Regions from separate parts of the Methylophilus luteus genome, predicted to be linked through region 1. Evidence: predicted binding sites of a transcription regulator. Region 1 holds the regulator's gene; each other region holds the start of a gene.
What was found. The regulator sigma-54, encoded in region 1, starts transcription at its own class of promoters, with help from an activator protein. The targets are predictions, from matches to a motif close to TGGCACNNTTCCTGCT.
Positions count from the first base shown of each region.

Region 2: a site for sigma-54 is predicted at 1,421-1,436, ahead of msuE (FMN reductase). Genes of this name have one in related genera too.
Region 3: a site for sigma-54 is predicted at 1,243-1,258, ahead of ACFQ1Z_RS13215 (circularly permuted type 2 ATP-grasp protein). Genes of this name have one in related genera too.
Region 4: a site for sigma-54 is predicted at 1,053-1,068, ahead of ACFQ1Z_RS08370 (type II secretion system protein). Genes of this name have one in related genera too.

Region 1 is NZ_JBHTKB010000002.1:1,058-3,262, reverse strand. It holds gene lptB (LPS export ABC transporter ATP-binding protein) at 1-243, shown strand, start outside; gene ACFQ1Z_RS09500 (RNA polymerase factor sigma-54) at 250-1,800, shown strand.
Region 2 is NZ_JBHTKB010000001.1:1,275,661-1,277,865, forward strand. It holds gene sfnG (dimethylsulfone monooxygenase SfnG) at 1-746, opposite strand, end outside; gene msuE (FMN reductase) at 773-1,345, opposite strand; gene ACFQ1Z_RS05815 (SfnB family sulfur acquisition oxidoreductase) at 1,798-2,205, shown strand, end outside.
Region 3 is NZ_JBHTKB010000003.1:184,639-186,843, reverse strand. It holds gene ACFQ1Z_RS13225 (YicC/YloC family endoribonuclease) at 1-493, shown strand, start outside; gene ACFQ1Z_RS13220 (hypothetical protein) at 601-1,119, shown strand; gene ACFQ1Z_RS13215 (circularly permuted type 2 ATP-grasp protein) at 1,302-2,205, shown strand, end outside.
Region 4 is NZ_JBHTKB010000001.1:1,787,178-1,789,382, forward strand. It holds gene ACFQ1Z_RS08360 (prepilin-type N-terminal cleavage/methylation domain-containing protein) at 1-20, opposite strand, end outside; gene ACFQ1Z_RS08365 (Tfp pilus assembly protein FimT/FimU) at 47-538, opposite strand; gene ACFQ1Z_RS08370 (type II secretion system protein) at 523-978, opposite strand; gene ACFQ1Z_RS08375 (type II secretion system F family protein) at 1,203-2,205, opposite strand, start outside.

The DNA.
Region 1 (2,205 bases):
GATGAACCGTTCGCCGGCATAGACCCGATCGCGGTGATAGAGATCCAGAAAATCATCCGTTACCTGAGCAGCCAGAATATCGGCATCCTGATCACAGACCACAACGTGCGTGAAACGCTGGATATCTGTGACCGCGCCTATATCGTCAACGAAGGCGCAGTGTTTGCGGCCGGCACCCCCGATGAGATCATTCAGAATGAGGGTGTGCGTGAAGTCTATCTGGGCAAAAATTTTAGGCTGTAAGTCCTTATGAAGCAAAACCTGCAATTACGCATGTCGCAAAACCTGGCACTGACGCCGCAGCTGCAGCAGTCTATCCGCCTGTTGCAACTGTCGACGCTGGAACTGAGCCAGGAGCTGGAAGCCATCTTGCAGGAGAACCCTTTGCTCGAGATGGCCGACAATAATGAAGAAGGCGAGTTTGAAGACAACACGCCAGACGCCCCGTTAGCGGCACAGGCAGAAGTCGAAGACGCCAGCTCATTTGATGTCGCCACCCAACAGGATATCCCCTCGCCGGCCGACACCTTGCGCGAAGAGTTGCGCGATGACCTCAGCGGCAATGAAGGCGAACTGCCCAACCTGAATGAAGAATTCACGCCGCCGGAGTTTGAAGACGATTACGGCGAGTTTGGCAGCACCAGCAACTGGGATGAGGCAGGCCGCAACAATACCGACGATGAAGACGGCGATTTTTCACGCCAGGACGCCAGCAGCATCAGCCTGCGTGAGCACCTGATAGACCAGATACAGCTGGCGCACCTGTCGCACCGCGACATGAGCCTGGTCAAACTGCTGCTGGACAGCATCAATGACGACGGCTACCTGGAGCAAGACTTGCAGGAAGTGGTAGACAACCTGCCGCTGGAACTAGAAGTCGACCTGCTGGAACTGGAAACAGCGCTCAAGCTGATCCAGAACCTGGACCCCATAGGCATAGGTGCGCGTGACCTGCGCGAATGCCTGTTGCTGCAACTGCAGGCCCTGCCGGCCAGCACGCCCTACCTGAAAATTGCGATCGCGCTGGTGAAAGACCATCTGGCGTTGCTGGCCAATAAAGATTTTATCAAGCTGCGCAAACAGCTCAGTTGCGATGAAGCCTCACTCAAAGGCGCGCAGCAACTGATACGCCAGCAAAACCCGCGGCCGGGCAGCGAGTTCTCCAACTTTAGCCATGACCATTTTATCCAGCACGATGTGGTGGTGAAAAAGATCAAAGGTATCTGGGTAGCAACCCTCAACGACGGCGTGATCCCCAAACTGCGCATCAACCAGATGTATGCCGACATCCTCAAACGTAACCGTGAAAGCTCGGGCCAGTACCTGCAAAGCCAGATGCAGGAAGCCAAATGGATGATCAAGAATATCCAGCAACGCTTCTCGACCATATTGCGCGTATCACAAGCCATTGTAGACCGGCAGCGTAACTTCTTTGAGCACGGCGATATCGCCATGCGACCGTTGGTGCTGCGTGAGATCGCCGAAGAGTTAGACCTGCATGAAAGTACTGTTTCGCGCGTCACCACCCACAAGTACATGCTCACTCCACGCGGAGTTTATGAGCTTAAATACTTCTTTGGCAGCTCAGTCGCTACCGATGCTGGCGGTTCCTGCTCGGCAACCGCCATACGCGCACTGATCAAGCAAATGGTGGCAGAAGAGAACGAGAAAAAACCGCTTTCTGACAACCAGATCACCGATACCCTGGCGCAACAGGGCATAGTGGTGGCACGGCGTACCATTGCCAAATACCGTGAGTCATTGAGCATACCGCCAGCTAATCTGCGCAAATCGCTTTAATTTCCCAGCATCACGCCACTGCATAGCCGGTGTTATCCTCGGCATTGAGGAGTGCGCAACTTGGCTAGCGCAACCTGTGCGGACCGTGCAGCGCGAGTGATGCACTTACTGGAGTTGTAGTTAGGTATTTCTTTGGGTGGTTTAGTGATCTGATTCACCATTTTCTTTCGCCTCTAGGCGAGTTACTTTTCTTTGCTTGCACAAAGAAAACGTAACCAAAAGAAATGCACCCTAGCATCCGCTTGTTTCCTGCGTTGCTCACCTCAGGACTTTCGTCCGTTGCTTTGCCGGACTTAGGCATAAGCGGTCGCGAAACTCGCCCTGACAAGCCACACACACTGTGGCTTGTTGCGGAGCTCAGACAGTCGCTCCCTTCCTCCTTATTTTGATTCCGCTACTCGGCGC
Region 2 (2,205 bases), on a different contig from region 1:
TCTTCTTCAGTATCACGCGCGATCACAAAGGCATTGACGCCTATTTTGACCTGGTGCTTATTGGCTGCCGCTTTTTCACGGATGTCATCGATTTGCGCCTTGATGCCTTCTACCGTGTTGCCATTGGTGAAATACCAGTCAGAAACGCTGGCGGCATTGTCACGCGCCGCACGCGAGCTACCACCCTGAAAGATCTCGGGATGCGGTTGTTGCAATGGTTTGGGTTTCAGCGTGTAGTTGCTGAAACGGTAGAAGTCACCACGGTAGGTGAAGTTATCCTGTGTCCAGATGCCTTTCAAGGCTTCGATGAACTCTTTAGAACGGCGATAGCGCTCATCATGGTCCAGCCAATGCTCACCAATCGCAGTGAACTCACCACGGAACCAGCCAGAAACCACATTGATCGCTACGCGGCCCTCGGTCAACAGATCTATGGTGGCCAGCTGCTTGGCAGCCAGCACCGGGTTCCATGGGCCAGGCAGGATGGCTGCGATCACTTTGAGCTTGGTCGTGGCAGCCAGAAGCGCATGCGAGAAAGCAACGGATTCGTGCTGAAACTCGGCACCATAACCCGCTGTAAAACGGATCTGGCTCAATGCATATTCAAACCCTGCTTTTTCGGCGATTTGTGCCAGTTTGCGGTTGTAATCGATATCCCAGCTAGTGCGTTGCTCAATATTACTCACCACCAGGCCGCCACTGACGTTTGGTACCCAGTAAGCAAATTTGATGTTTTGTGTACTCATACAAGTTCTCCAAAGATTCGTTGGTGTCATATGGCCTGAAGGCTGGCTTCAGTGACGGTGACGCGATGTTTAAGCAGCGGCAGTGCCCGTGCTATCGCCAGCTCGATACGCGCTTTCAAGGCCTCACTTTTCACCTGGTAGTTTTCAAAGTCGGCTTCAGTGGCATACACGCCTACTGGCAGGGTCAAGGCCTGAAAAAAGCTGAATAGCGGCCTTAACTCGTGATCGATGATCAAGGCATGCCGGTCGCTGCCACCGGTCGCACCGAGCAGCACAGGCACATCGATCAAAGCTTCGTAATTGACCAGATCGAACAGATGTTTGAACAGCCCACTATAAGAAGCGCGATAGACCGGTGTGGCTACGATCAGCAGGTCCGCTGTTTCAATCGCTGTAATATCTTTTTGCACCCTGGCAGGCAGATCCCTGGGGTCAAATGACGCGGTGAAACTGCCACCGATTTCACTCAAGTCTATCTGGTGCAGATCGATCGCGATCTGCTGCCCCAGTTTTTCGGTCAGGGCCGCAACCAGTGCTGCAGTTCTGGAAGGTAATTTGTAGCTGCCTGCAACAGCTGTGACTTTCAAGGGACGACTCATTCATGGCTCCTAAACATGTGTTGCCGGCGCCAACTTAATTTGTTCAATGCTGGAATACCGGCTTACATGAGTAATAGCAGCAACCATGCCAAGATTATTTACCTATATAAATCAATAACATGCAGAGTTTTTTATATTTTTCAGGGTGTTGGTTTAATCAGTATTTTGCTGATGCGCTGCTGCTTTATCAGCAACTATTCATGAAATGCAGCATCCCCAGGCTGGCTGTGGCCGCGTACACGCCTGGCAGTGTGCTGATTAATCAGCATGCATTCAGCAGCTTATGGTCGATTTACACGCTTTGCAAAGCGCAGCCTACGGCGAATACTTATTAAATTCAATCACTTAACAGTTGGCATATTTAATGCAATAAAGCAGGTAGACGCGCAGCACACATGATTCGGCGAGGACTGCGTTGTTTTAGCCCAACATCAATTTAATAAGGATTAACTATGACTGCACAAGCAAGCAATGTTGCGCATTTGCCTGAGACCCACTCCAGGGAGCTCGCGCATATCATTAAAACTGACGCTGAAGCCATTGAGGTCGCAAAACAGGTCGCCAGTGAGATCGCAAAAGAAGCTTCGCTTCGCGATAAGGAGAGACGGCTGCCGCGTAAAGAACTGGATCTTTTCTCCAGCAGCGGCCTGTGGGGCATCACAGTGCCTAAAGAATATGGCGGTGCATTCGTCTCCAACAAAACGCTGGCCGAAGTCATCGCCACGGTTTCTGAAGCGGACCCCAGCATAGGCCAGATCCCGCAGAATCATCTGTATATGGTGGAAGGTTTACGCCTGGATGGCAGCGAATTTCAGAAACGCTACTTTTTTGAACTGGTGTTGCAAGGGGTACGCTTCGGC
Region 3 (2,205 bases), on a different contig from region 1:
CGAGACTCTGGGGCACAGTGTGCAGAGCGGGCTGGCACAGACTATAGATGAGCTGATCGCAGCGCGTCAGCGCGAAGGTGAAAAACTCAAGCAGGTGTTGCTGGACCGCCTGCAAGGCGTGCGTGAGCAGATCGCCATCGTCAAACCACTGCTGCCACAGGTGATACAGCAATATCAGGAAAAACTGACCGCAAAACTGCGCGAAGCCATGCAGGCCGATGATGACCGTGTGCGTCAGGAGATCGTGCTTTATGCACAGCGTACCGATGTCGATGAAGAGCTGGCGCGCCTGAACTCACATATCACTGAAATGGATCGTATCCTGACCGCGGGCGGCCCGGTAGGTAAAAAACTGGATTTCCTGATGCAGGAAATGAATCGCGAAGCCAATACGCTGGGCTCAAAATCAGTGGCGATAGAAACTACCCAGGTCTCCATGCAGCTGAAAGTGCTGATAGAACAGATGCGCGAACAGATCCAGAATATTGAATAACGCCACAGTGGCACAAAATCTGCGGGCCTCACGCGCGTGAATCGGCGGTTTATGGCAGGCATGGTGCTATAGTCAGGTTACCTCAATCCTCTCACAGGGCCTGGACCATGCATCTGTTCCGCTATGTGTTTTGTTGTTTACTGGCCTTCGCCAGCCTGCTACCACTGCCTTCCTTCGCTGAGATCACCACCCTGGCTATACCTGACCAGGACTGGGGGATCAAGTTTGATGCGCCTGCGCTGAGGCCGGTCAGGGAGGCAGACTCCAATGACCACTATATGTATTCTGCCAATGCCAATAACTTTGCGGTCACCCTGCATGTAGATACCCCCGGCTGCAACGGCGGCGAGTCGCACGAAGATGTGCTGAACTGCTTTTGGCCCAAGGCCAGCAAAGACCCGCTGATCAAGCAGGCCACGGTGGCAAAAAGTTGCAACAGCCGCTACTGCAAGCTCAGCTATGACTTTGAAAACACTTTCCAGGACGCCGCCATCAGGCAAAAACATGTTTACTATCTGTTTGCCTACCGGCTAAGGTGGGCGAATCTGCATGTGGCGGTTTCCAACCCAAAACCGGCCGATCTACAGCTGCTTGAGCAATTCGAGCAAAGCTTTAGTTACAAGTAAGCAAACTGACAGACCTTGGTTTGCACCAAAGTCGGCATAAACAAACGCACCTTTATGGTGCGTTTTGCATTTAAAGCTCAACGGGATTTATATAAGCTACTGATTTAAATCACAATTGGTCTCTGGCACACGGCTTGCTCTTATGTAATTGATTTCTATAAGCGACGCAAAGGTCAAGGACCATGACGCAAACGGCCAAACAGTTTTTTGATGAGATGCAGGGGTATGGGGGCGATGTACGTGGTATCTATCTGGCGTATGACCGCTGGCTGGCTGATGTACCCACCCAGCAATTGGCGGCCAAACGTGCTGAAGCCGAGGTATTGTTCCGCCGCGTGGGTATCACTTTCAACGTTTACGGTGAGGAAGACGGCGCCGAACGCCTGATCCCGTTCGACGTGATCCCGCGCATGATTTCTGCCAGTGAATGGGCGCATCTGTCCAAGGGTGCGGTGCAACGGGTGCGTGCGCTGAATATGTTCCTACATGATATTTACCACGATCAGGAGATCATCAAGGCAGGCCTGGTGCCGCACAGCATTCTGACCAATGCGCAATATCGGCCGGAAATGGTGGGCGTGGATGTGCCTAACCAGATTTACGCCCACGTAGCCGGCATAGACCTGGTGCGCACCAGCGAATCGCAGTTCTATGTGCTGGAAGATAATCTGCGCACGCCGTCTGGCGTTTCTTACATGCTGGAAGACCGCAAAATGATGATGCGGCTGTTTCCTGACCTGTTCAAGAAATATCCGATCGCGCCGGTAGAACATTATCCGCATGTGCTGCTCAACAACCTGCGCTCTGTCGCCCAGACCGGGGTCACCGACCCTACCGTGGTACTGCTTTCTCCAGGTGCTTATAACAGTGCCTACTTTGAACATGCCTTCCTCGCCCAGCAAATGGGCATAGAGTTGGTGGAAGGCCAGGATCTGTTTGTCCGCAATAACGCCGTCTATATGCGCACCACGCAAGGCCCGCAAAGGGTGGACGTGATTTACCGCCGCATCGACGACGATTACATAGACCCCCTGGTATTCAAGCCTGATTCCATGTTGGGCGTGCCGGGTCTACTCTCCGTCTACC
Region 4 (2,205 bases), on a different contig from region 1:
TGATTGAAAGTGTGCGTCATATGTGGTGACCGCCAACCAGCGACGGTCAACGTATATAGCCTGTATCCTGCTCAATATTCACTGTGAATGATTGCGCACCATTCTTGTTAGTCACTGTGTAACTGGAGGCGACATTGGGGATCGCCCGCCCCAGCGCATCAAAGCCCAAACTATTATTGAAAGCACTCACAGTGACACTTTTTGAAAAGGTGAATACATAAGCGGTGCCGGTTTCGGGATTGATGACGCTTTGCGCACAAGCTGCATCAAAACACAAACGAACAGTATTAGGCGTCACCGCGGCATTTCGTATAGCATAGACATCCCGTCGCTGGGCGATGGCGGTTTTTTGCGCATAACGCAGCGTAGATGAAAGTAAACCCGCGTCACCGCGGGTTTCAAAGATATCGCCATTTGCAAACCTTGGCGCTGCGACTGCCACCATCACTCCTGCCAGCGCAATCACAACCACCAGTTCTACCAGTGTGAATCCCCGTGACGCTACGACACGCATATTAGCAATTAATTGCCGCCGCATTTATCTTTGGTTAAGTTCGCTGTATCTACCACACCCGTTGTTGGGTTATAGGTCAGCGTACATGTAGCAGAAGTCGCAGAGGCAAAGGTAGCATTATCAACACCACTGGTACCCCAAGTTGGCTTGAAAGATGCGTCGTCTAGCGATTGTAAAGCAGCCCCTATGCCTGCCTGGGTGGATTGTGGGTAACCTTTATCAGTCACGTTCACTGTCTGAGTGCCATCCATTAAGATCGTTGTACCAGTACCACCGTTTGCGATCCAGGCAGCACGGGACATATTGGCTGCAGACCTCATTGAGGCAGCCAGCCCTTGCATGGCCGCCACTCGCGCATTTGACTGCACATTCACAAACCGTGGTAAAGCGGTCGCTGCCAGAATACCTAATACTGCAATCACCACGACCAATTCAACTAATGTAAAGCCCGCTTGTTTTTTCATTACAAAGACTCCTAATCAAAATTCCCTGCCTTTATTCGCACAGTGACAGGTTCTAACTGCGTTAATTTCATTCCAGCAAAATCCGTGCCAGACAATTTTGGTCCATATTCATTCGTAATATACGACCGCTGATTACTGCTACTACGCCGGGCTTGAAGCCGAGTTCTTATAAACACAACACTTTTACAAAAACCATCTCGCAACCTGCGGTCGCTTACTTCAGTTTAACCACCTTTAAGCATGACAGAACTCATATCCCAGATCGGCAGGAATACGCCCAAAGCCAATACCAGCACCAGCGCACCCAAGAACATGATCATAATAGGCTCGATCTGCGCCCCTAATGTCTTAACGTCATATTCCACGTCAGCTTGATACATATCGGCGATTTCTTGCATTAATTCATCCAGCGAGCCGGATTCTTCACCTACCGCGATCATTTGCAGCACCAGCGGATTAAACACCCCGGTTTGCGTGGCTGTCCTTAAAATGGTTTCGCCGCGCTCTATGCCGGTAGACATGCTGAGTATCTTGACCGAAATATAATCATTCTCTACGGTTTGTGATACCAGGCGTAATGCAGAAAGTATGGGCAGGCCACTGCGGGTCGATAGCGCAAAACTGCGCGCAAACCTAGCCATGGTGCCTTTGAAGATGATTTTTCCGGCAATCGGGATACGCATCTTGATGCGATCCCAGTTCGAGCGTCCGGCAGCTGTGCTGACATAGGATTTAAATGTCCATACCGCACCGGCCACCATCGCAATCAATACGAACCAGTAATTGCGCATAAAACTGGAAAATCCTATCAGTATCTTGGTGATAAAAGGCAGGTCGGCATGCATGCTGGCAAACACTTTTTCAAACTGTGGGATCACCATGATATTGATCACGATGATGGCAATGGCCATGGCCGTCATCACAAACAAGGGGTAACGCAAAGCGGATTTGATCTGCCCGCGCATAAAGCGCTCAAATTCAATATGTTCTGCCAGCCGGGCGAAAATATTATCCAGATTACCGGTGGTTTCGCCCACGCGTATCATGCTGATATAAAAGCTATCGAACACTTTGGGATGCTCGGCGAGTGCGAGTGACAATTCGCGCCCTGAATCCAGGCTGACCCGCAACTGACCGACCACGCGTGCCAGTTTGGCATTGCCGACCGAACTCTGAATGCCGGTGAGCGCGCGCATGATAGGAATGCCGGCTTTGAGCAAGGTGAAC